DNA from 2 places in the Providencia sp. UF-183 genome. Region 1 is predicted to be linked to the other one. Evidence: predicted binding sites of a transcription regulator. Region 1 holds the regulator's gene; the other holds the start of a gene.
What was found. The regulator PurR, encoded in region 1, represses purine synthesis genes. The targets are predictions, from matches to a motif close to CANGCAAACGTTTGCNTG.

Region 1 (4,423 bases):
AAGGTTTCGGCACGTACTTTGGCTAAAACTAAACGGCAACCATAACCACCAACAATGAAAGCAAGAGTTTGGGGGATGTAGCTTAATCCAATATCCGCAGGGTTAAAGCCCATATTGCGCAGAATAAACGGCGAACCGGTTAGCCAAGCAAAAAAGCCCGCACTGCAAGAGGCATAAACTAAAACGTTGCCACTGAAGATTGGTGAGCTCAGTAATTTACCAAATGAAACTTTGGCTTGAGGCTGGTTTTCATCCTCGTGTTTTTTGACAGACACATTTTTGAGGAAAAACGTTGGTAACAGTAATAACACACCGACAGCCATCAAGATTAAAAAGATAGCTTCCCAAGTTTGGTGTTCGAGCACCCATGCTCCTAATAACGGCGCAAGTGCAGGGGAGAGCGCGACTAATGGCATGATTGATGCAAACACTTTTTGGGTGCTTGCCTCATCATAGCGGTCAATAACAAGGGCTTGCCATAAAACGGCGGCGGAGCAAACACCAACGGCTTGTAAAAAGCGTAAAGTTAATAACTGTGTTGCTGTAGTGACCCAAAAAATTGCCAAACTGCTCACAATAAAGATAGTCAGCCCAACAATTAACACTGGTTTGCGGCCAAGTTTGTCTGAAAGTGGGCCCCAAAGTAGCTGAGCAAACGCGAAGCCCGCTAAAAAGATACTGAGAGAAGCACTGATAGCCCCTTCGGTTGTGTGCAACGTGGTCTGCATTGCACCAAAAGCAGGCAGGTACATATCAATGGCTAAAAACCCCAACATGCTTAATCCAGCAAGATATAGCATAAATCCAGGGGAATTTTTTTTCGCAGTCGTCATAATTATTTACTTATCTGATATTTAAAAAAATGTTAACGGTAGTGCCATTGTATAGGCTATTTTTTTGTCTTGTGAAACGGTAATATTTGGATCTTGCCATCAAAATATTTGAAAGGAGATGCTATGTGGTCTGCTCATGCTCTTGAAGTGATTGATGCGGTTGCTCGGACGGGGAGTTTCAGTGGTGCCGCAGATGAGTTACACCGCGTGCCGTCGGCAATTAGCTATACAGTTAAACAAGTTGAAGAATGGTTGGCAGTCCCTTTGTTTGAACGGCGACACCGAGACGTTGTTTTAACCGAGGCAGGGCTGATTTTTATTAAAGAAAGCCGATCTGTTATCAAAAAAATGACAGAGACCCGTCATCAATGCCAACAAGCTGCGAATGGCTGGAGAGGTCAGTTCAGTATAGCGGTAGACTGCATCGTTAAGCCTCAACGCACCGAGCAGCTTATCCTCGATTTTTATCGTCATTTTCCTGATATTGAATTGTATATACACCCCGAGGTTTTTAATGGTGTTTGGGATGCATTAGCTGATGGTCGAGTAGATGTCGCCATTGGCGCAACACGGGCTTCACCAATTGGTGAACGTTATAGTTTTCGAGATATGGGGTTTATGTCGTGGATGTGTGTTGCAAGCCCTGACCATCCTTTAGCGAAAATAGGGCATAGCCTAACAGACGATGAAATGCGTGAGTATCCAAGTTTGTGCTTAGAAGATACATCTCGTAGCTTACCTAAACGCGATACTTGGGCGTTGGATAACCAACGGCGTTTAGTTGTCCCCTATTGGGAAAACGGCTTAGCCTGTTTAGCTAATGGGCTGTGTGTGGGGATGGTCCCTGAACATCGTGCAGCACCATTGTGTGCTGAAGGTAAATTGGTAGAATTGACACTGGCACAACCATTTCCATCAAGCCCATGCTGTTTAACATGGGTAGAGAAAAATACCTCTCCTGCGCTGAGTTGGTTATTAGATTATCTTGGTGATAATGAAACGCTCAACGCGGAGTGGTTATCAACATAAGTTGAGTTATCGGCGATAGTCAATAAATGGGCCGTCAGCAACAGAACGACGCTCAACGAGACGAGGGTGAACTTCAATAGTTTGAGCGTCTTCGCGCTTATTCACAATACGGTCTAGTAACATTGCGAACGCCATTTGACCCAAACGCTCTTTAGGTTGGTGGATTGTTGTCAATGCAGGGGTGAAATAGCGTGCGTTTCGCACATTGTCGTAACCGATGATGGAAATGTCTTGTGGAACACGCAAGCCCATTTCATCCGCGGCGCAAATAGCACCCATAGCCATGATATCACCACCACAGAAAACAGCAGTAGGGCGCTGTTTATGGCTTAAAATCTGCATCATCGCTTTATAGCCAGACTCTGGTTCAAAGTCCCCTTGAACAATCCACTCTTCTTTTAAGGTTACTTTGGCTTCTTCCATGGCTTTTTGGAAACCAGTCAGACGACCAATCCCTGTATTACGCTCAAGGGAGCCTGGGATCACACCAATGTCACGGTGACCTCTATCAATCAGGTAACGCCCTGCGAGATAGCCCCCATGGAATGAATTGTCGATAATGCTATCGGTGAAATCCCCGCGGGAAGTTCCCCAATCCATCACAACCATTGGAATATTACGATAATCTTCAAGCATCCCGATAAGTGTATCGGGGTATTCGGAACACATAACCAGCAAGCCATCGACACGTTTTTGCGCCAACATCTGTAAGTAGGCTTTTTGTTTACCAAGATTATTGTGAGAGTTACAGAGGATCAGTGTATAGCCTTTTTCGTAGCAGCTATTTTCAACGGACTCAATAACTTCTGCAAAGTAAGGGGCCTCACTTGATGTTGCTAACAAACCAATCGATTTGGTGTGGTTCACTTTTAAGCTACGGGCAACCGCACTAGGCGAATAATTGAGCGATTTGATAGCAGCCCAAACTGCCGCTTTGGTATCATCAGCCACAAAGCGCGTTTTATTAATAACATGGGATACGGTAGTGGTAGAGACGCCAGCGCGTTTCGCCACATCTTTAATCGTTGCCATGGGGGAACAAAACTCCTGACCAACTATAGGTCTCTCTAAGAATTCTAGTTAAAAAATTACCTGCATATTGATGCATAGATCCTTTGCTGGCAATAATTTAGCGATTTGTTGTCGATTTTGTCTGATCTAGCGCAAAAACGAAAGAAATAATTGATGTTATAACATGTGATATAGACACTGGTTTTGCTTTTTTGGATGTGTATACTCAGTAACCTTAATGTTTATGTGGTTATCATTAATTCAATTTTGTTAGGATGAGAGGAACTCATGGATACAGATGTTAAATATGGAATACTAGCAGCAGTGGGTTCATTAGCGATGATTATTTTCATTGCTGTACATTTATTTTAGTTGTGTTTCATCTTCATTGGGTGAATAAATAAGGGCGAGTAATAACTCGCCCTTATTCTATTGGGAAAACATATTAAATTAAGCTAAGTTCTCTTCTACGAACTTCCAGTTTACTAGCGCCCAGAAGTTTTCTAAGTATTTAGGGCGCGCATTACGGTAATCGATGTAGTAAGCGTGTTCCCAAATATCAACTGTTAAAACTGGTTTGTCGTCACCTGAAATAGGTGTTGCTGCATTGGAAGTATTGACGATTGCTAAGCTGCCATCGGCTTTCTTAACTAACCAAGTCCAACCTGCACCGAAGTTTTTGGTCGCTGCATCCGTAAATTGCGCTTTAAACTCAGCGAAAGAACCAAATGCCTTATTGATAGCATCTGCAACTTTACCTGTTGGCTCGCCACCTGCATTTGGCGCTAAGCAATTCCAATAAAAAGTATGGTTCCAAACTTGGGCAGCATTGTTAAATACGCCAGCTTCAGATGTTTTGATGATTTCTTCTAAAGATTTACCTTCAAAGTTAGTGCCTTTGATTAAGTTGTTTAAGTTAACAACGTAGGTATTGTGGTGTTTACCATAGTGGTATTCTAAGGTCTCAGCTGAAATATAAGGTTCTAAAGCATCTTTAGCATACGGTAGAGCGGGAAGTTCAAATGACATGACGTACTCCTTGATTGCTTTTGTATCAAAACATATGGGTGTTTGCTCGTAAAGTGAGCGAAATATTGTGCTTCGTTGTTTATCTACAGTTTTTTTGCCAGATGGCCTGTATGATTCTTAATATGTTAATAGTAACACGATTAACCCTATAAAGGGTAAAGGTAATCGTGTTGATAGTATGTTAACAACCAAATATTTGAATAATGTGTTATTGAAAGATAACGCCGTTAGGCGTTTTTACACATAAAAAGCGACCCTTGAAAGCTATTCAATTATATCGAGCATTTCTCGAAGAAGTTTCTCTGAAAGCATAGAACTTGCATCTGGTGGGAAATCCGTTCTCAGTGCAACATAACCTGTGAGTGCATTTTTTATAGAGGACTTAACTGAGTTTCGGTTGTGGCTAGCAAGAGTACTCGCCAGTATTTTCTCTGGGTCTAGGCCAAGTTGTTCTATGCGCCTAACTTCTCGTTGGGGCATCCCTGTACGGCGATACAACATTGGGCCAAGGATTTGCTCGC
Region 2 (4,423 bases), on a different contig from region 1:
CCCATCGGTTTTTAAATTCTCAGGCAAAATCAAATAAGTTAAAGACTGCTGGGCGATATCGAGTGCATGTTGCTTACGCTCTTGTGCTTGAAGATATCCCACCAGGCTTTGATGATATCGCCGAATATTTTCCACATAACGATAAGCCTCATGGCCGCGCGCATAACCATAAGTGAGCTGTGAGTAATATTTTTTCTGAGTTAACAGTGGAAGGCGTGCTTTCACATCGAGCCACCTATCGGGGTCACCACCAAGCATCTGAGTGAGTTTTCGCACATCCAACATATGCCCATAGCCCATATTATAAGCAGAAAGTGCAAACCAAATGCGGTCATCTTCCGCGATAGTTTCTGGCAATCTTTCCATGATATAAGCAATATACGCGGCGCCACCTTTAATGCTTTCTTCCGCATCTAACCTGTCAGCGATACCCATGGTAGCTGCCGTCGGTTTTGTTAGCATCATTAAGCCCCGAACACCCGTTGGTGAAGTCGCAAGGGGGTCCCAATGAGACTCTTGCCATGCAATCGCAGCGAGAAGTTTCCAATCAATAACTTCAGCGTATTTTTCAAACAACGGCTGATATTCAGGTAGCTTATTATCTATTGCCTTAATAAATGCCATCGTATCGAAATAATCGAACGATTCTACATGACTAAAATATTTTTCATTTAAGCGCGCTAATAGCTCCGTTTCATTGCCTTGATTGAAAAAATCAAGCAGGGCAGCATCTAAGCTGTTTTCATCACCACGACGCATATACCACGTGACCGCGTGATCATCGAGTAAATCAAAGGCGACAGCGATTTGTGGGTGAATGCGCTGTTGTAATGCAACCGCAATGGAGTCTTCAAGGGTATAGTCGATTTCACCATCAGCAAGCATTTCAAGGATTTGATTGGTATTGTATTTAGATGTCTCTTCCCATTTTAAATTTGGATATTCTTTGGCGAGCTCTTTTAAGGTACTCGCGTGGGCAGTTCCAGAGGTGACAAGCAGCTTACCGTTGATGTCATTAAATGATTTCGGCCGTGTTGAACCTTTACGATAGACCAATTGTTGAGTTACCGTCAGGTAACTTGGGCCTGTTTTTGTCTTAGTTAATCGGTCTTTATTATACAAAAGCCCAGCAACAGCGATGTCAGCATCACCATTTTCGAGGTCATCAAATATTTGCTCGAATGTTGGGCGGATAGTGATTTTAAGTTTGACTCCTAGGTACGAAGCAAAGCCTTGAGCAAGTTCGTAGTCAAAACCACGAAGCTGTTTTTGCTCATCTATATAGATAAGTGGCGAGCTGACGGCACTAATACGTAATTCACCTTGTGACAGTATTTTATTAATTTGTGAATCTTGCGTATTGGGCCAGCGGATATTAAAGCCGATGACCATTGAAGCCAGTAGCGCGATAACCACGATGATTAAGTAGTTAACTTTTAAGTTATTCAAATAATAATTTCTCGTGCAATCTCTGGTGTTGTGTGGTGTCTAAAAAAGAGTATGGCTAAGTAATGGTTATAATTCCAGTGGTTGGGTATTTTGCTCAACAATTATGATCGGTGCAACCTATATTATCGTATTTAGCACAGAATAATATTTAACTAATCGCTTTATTTTTAATCACGCAAACGGTTTCGTATTGATGAACATTGCTCTATAATGGGCACCGGTTTCCCTGCTTTCATGTTCAGGGCTGGCGTTTAAAAGAGAGAAATTAAGACTATGGAAATTTTGCGTGGTTCACCTGCTCTATCAGCATTTCGTATTACCCGCCTTTTGGCGTTGTTTGCAGAAAAACAACTGCCTGTAACAGATATCTATGCTGAATATATGCACTTTGCTGATTTATCAGCGCCGTTAAGTGACAGTGAGCAAGGCAAACTGAGCAGTTTGTTAAAATATGGTCCTTCTCTGACAGAGCATGACCCTTTCGGTAAGCTGATTTTAGTCACTCCACGTCCAGGTACAATTTCTCCTTGGTCATCTAAAGCAACGGATATTGCTCACAACTGTGGCCTTAGCCAAGTTAAACGCATTGAACGCGGTATTGCCTACTACGTTCAGGGGGATGCATTAACGCAAGCGCAGTGGCATGAAGTGATTGCACTGCTACATGACCGCATGATGGAAACAATTTTTTCTTCTTTTGAACAAGCAGATGCTTTGTTTGCGCACCAACAGCCTGCCCCAATGAAAACCATTGATATCATCAATGGCGGGCGCGAAGCACTGGCAACCGCAAATACAGAAATGGGTTTAGCACTGGCGGATGACGAAATTGACTATCTGCAAGCGGCCTTCACAGGCTTAAAACGTAACCCAACAGACGTTGAATTATATATGTTTGCGCAAGCGAACTCCGAACATTGCCGCCATAAGATTTTTAACGCAGATTGGGTCATTGATGGTGAAGAACAGCCAAAATCGCTGTTTAAGATGATTAAAAACACCTTCGAAAAAACGCCAGAACACGTGTTATCGGCTTATAAAGACAACGCGGCCGTGATGGAAGGCTCTTTGGTGGGGCGCTTCTTCCCTGAGCCTGAAGGGCGTACGTATCGCTATCACCAAGAAGACACTCACATTTTAATGAAAGTGGAAACCCATAACCACCCAACGGCTATTTCGCCATGGCCGGGTGCGGCGACAGGTTCAGGTGGGGAAATTCGTGACGAAGGCGCGACAGGGCGCGGCGCAAAACCAAAAGCAGGTTTAGTGGGATTTTCCGTTTCTAACTTACGTATTCCTGGCTTTGAACAGCCTTGGGAAGAGAATTTTGGCAAGCCAGACCGCATTGTGAATGCGTTGGATATTATGATGGAAGGCCCTCTAGGTGGTGCTGCGTTCAATAACGAATTTGGTCGCCCTGCATTATTGGGTTACTTCCGTACTTATGAAGAAAAAGTGAACAGTCACAATGGCGAAGAATTACGCGGTTACCATAAGCCAATTATGTTGGCGGGCGGTATTGGTAATATTCGTGCGGATCACGTTCAAAAAGGTGAGATCACCGTGGGTGCGAAATTGATCGTGCTAGGTGGCCCATCAATGAACATTGGTTTAGGTGGTGGGGCTGCGTCATCGATGGCATCAGGTCAATCAGATGCAGACCTCGATTTTGCGTCAGTTCAGCGGGATAACGCTGAAATGGAGCGTCGTTGCCAAGAGGTGATCGACAGATGTTGGCAGTTGGGTGGCGATAACCCAATTTTATTTATTCACGATGTGGGAGCAGGCGGTTTATCCAATGCTATGCCAGAGTTGGTGAGCGATGGTGGTCGCGGTGGTCGTTTCGAATTACGTAAAATTTTGAACGACGAACCAGGCATGAGCCCATTAGAAGTGTGGTGTAACGAATCCCAAGAACGTTATGTGATGGCAGTTGCACCTGAGAAGCTGGCGGAATTTACGGCGATTTGTGAGCGTGAACGTGCGCCATTTGCGGTGATTGGTGAAGCGACAGAAGAACGTCATCTTACCTTAAATGATGCGCATTTTGATAATCAACCGATTGATATGCCACTGGATGTATTGCTGGGTAAAACGCCAAAAATGCTGCGTGATGTGAAAACCCTTAAAGCAGAACCTGACGCATTAGACAGAACGGCCATCAATTTAAATGAAGCGGCTAAACGTGTTTTACATTTACCCGCAGTCGCAGAGAAAACTTTCTTGATCACCATTGGTGACCGTACGGTAACTGGGATGGTTGCCCGCGACCAAATGGTCGGCCCTTGGCAAATCCCCGTAGCTGACTGCGCCGTGACAACAGCAAGCTTAGACAGCTACTACGGCGAGTCCATGTCAATTGGTGAAAGAACGCCAGTGGCATTAGTGGATTTTGCTGCTTCTGCGCGTATGGCGGTAGGTGAAGCACTGACTAACCTTGCCTGTTCTTACGTGCAAGACCTCAAACGTGTGAAATTATCCGCAAACTGGATGGCAGCTGCGGGTCACCCAGGTGAAGATGCCGGGTTATATGAAGCGGTAAAAGCTGTTGGTGAAGAACTTTGTCCTGCATTAGGTTTAACGATCCCTGTGGGTAAAGACTCCATGTCGATGAAAACCCGCTGGCAACAAAATGGCGAAGAGCGTGAAATGACCTCGCCATTGTCATTGGTGATCACCGCATTTGGTCGCGTTGAAGATGTTCGTTTAACCGTAACGCCTGAATTAAAAACGGTAGAAGATAACGCGTTATTATTAATTGACTTAGGTGAAGGTCAAAACGCGTTAGGCGGTTCAGCCCTTGCGCAGGTTTACCGTCAATTAGGCAACAAAGCACCTGATGTCCATAGCCCTGAGCGTTTACTCGGCTTCTTCAATACCATTCAAAAACTGTTATCTGAGCAAAAATTACTGGCTTACCATGACCGCTCAGACGGTGGTTTATTCGTCACTTTAGCGGAAATGGCATTTGCAG

Region 2: purL (phosphoribosylformylglycinamidine synthase) is a predicted target of PurR. The motif match lies at 1,622-1,639, and genes of this name have one in related genera.

The regions. Positions count from the first base shown of each region.
Region 1 covers NZ_JBSICD010000020.1:4,722-9,144, forward strand. Annotated here, with positions in the region: gene punC (purine nucleoside transporter PunC) at 1-836, opposite strand, end outside; gene punR (DNA-binding transcriptional activator PunR) at 957-1,862, shown strand; gene purR (HTH-type transcriptional repressor PurR) at 1,869-2,894, opposite strand; gene sodB (superoxide dismutase [Fe]) at 3,324-3,902, opposite strand; gene AC4IFT_RS16965 (nucleotidyltransferase domain-containing protein) at 4,167-4,423, opposite strand, start outside.
Region 2 covers NZ_JBSICD010000005.1:90,874-95,296, reverse strand. Annotated here, with positions in the region: gene mltF (membrane-bound lytic murein transglycosylase MltF) at 1-1,449, opposite strand, end outside; gene purL (phosphoribosylformylglycinamidine synthase) at 1,723-4,423, shown strand, end outside.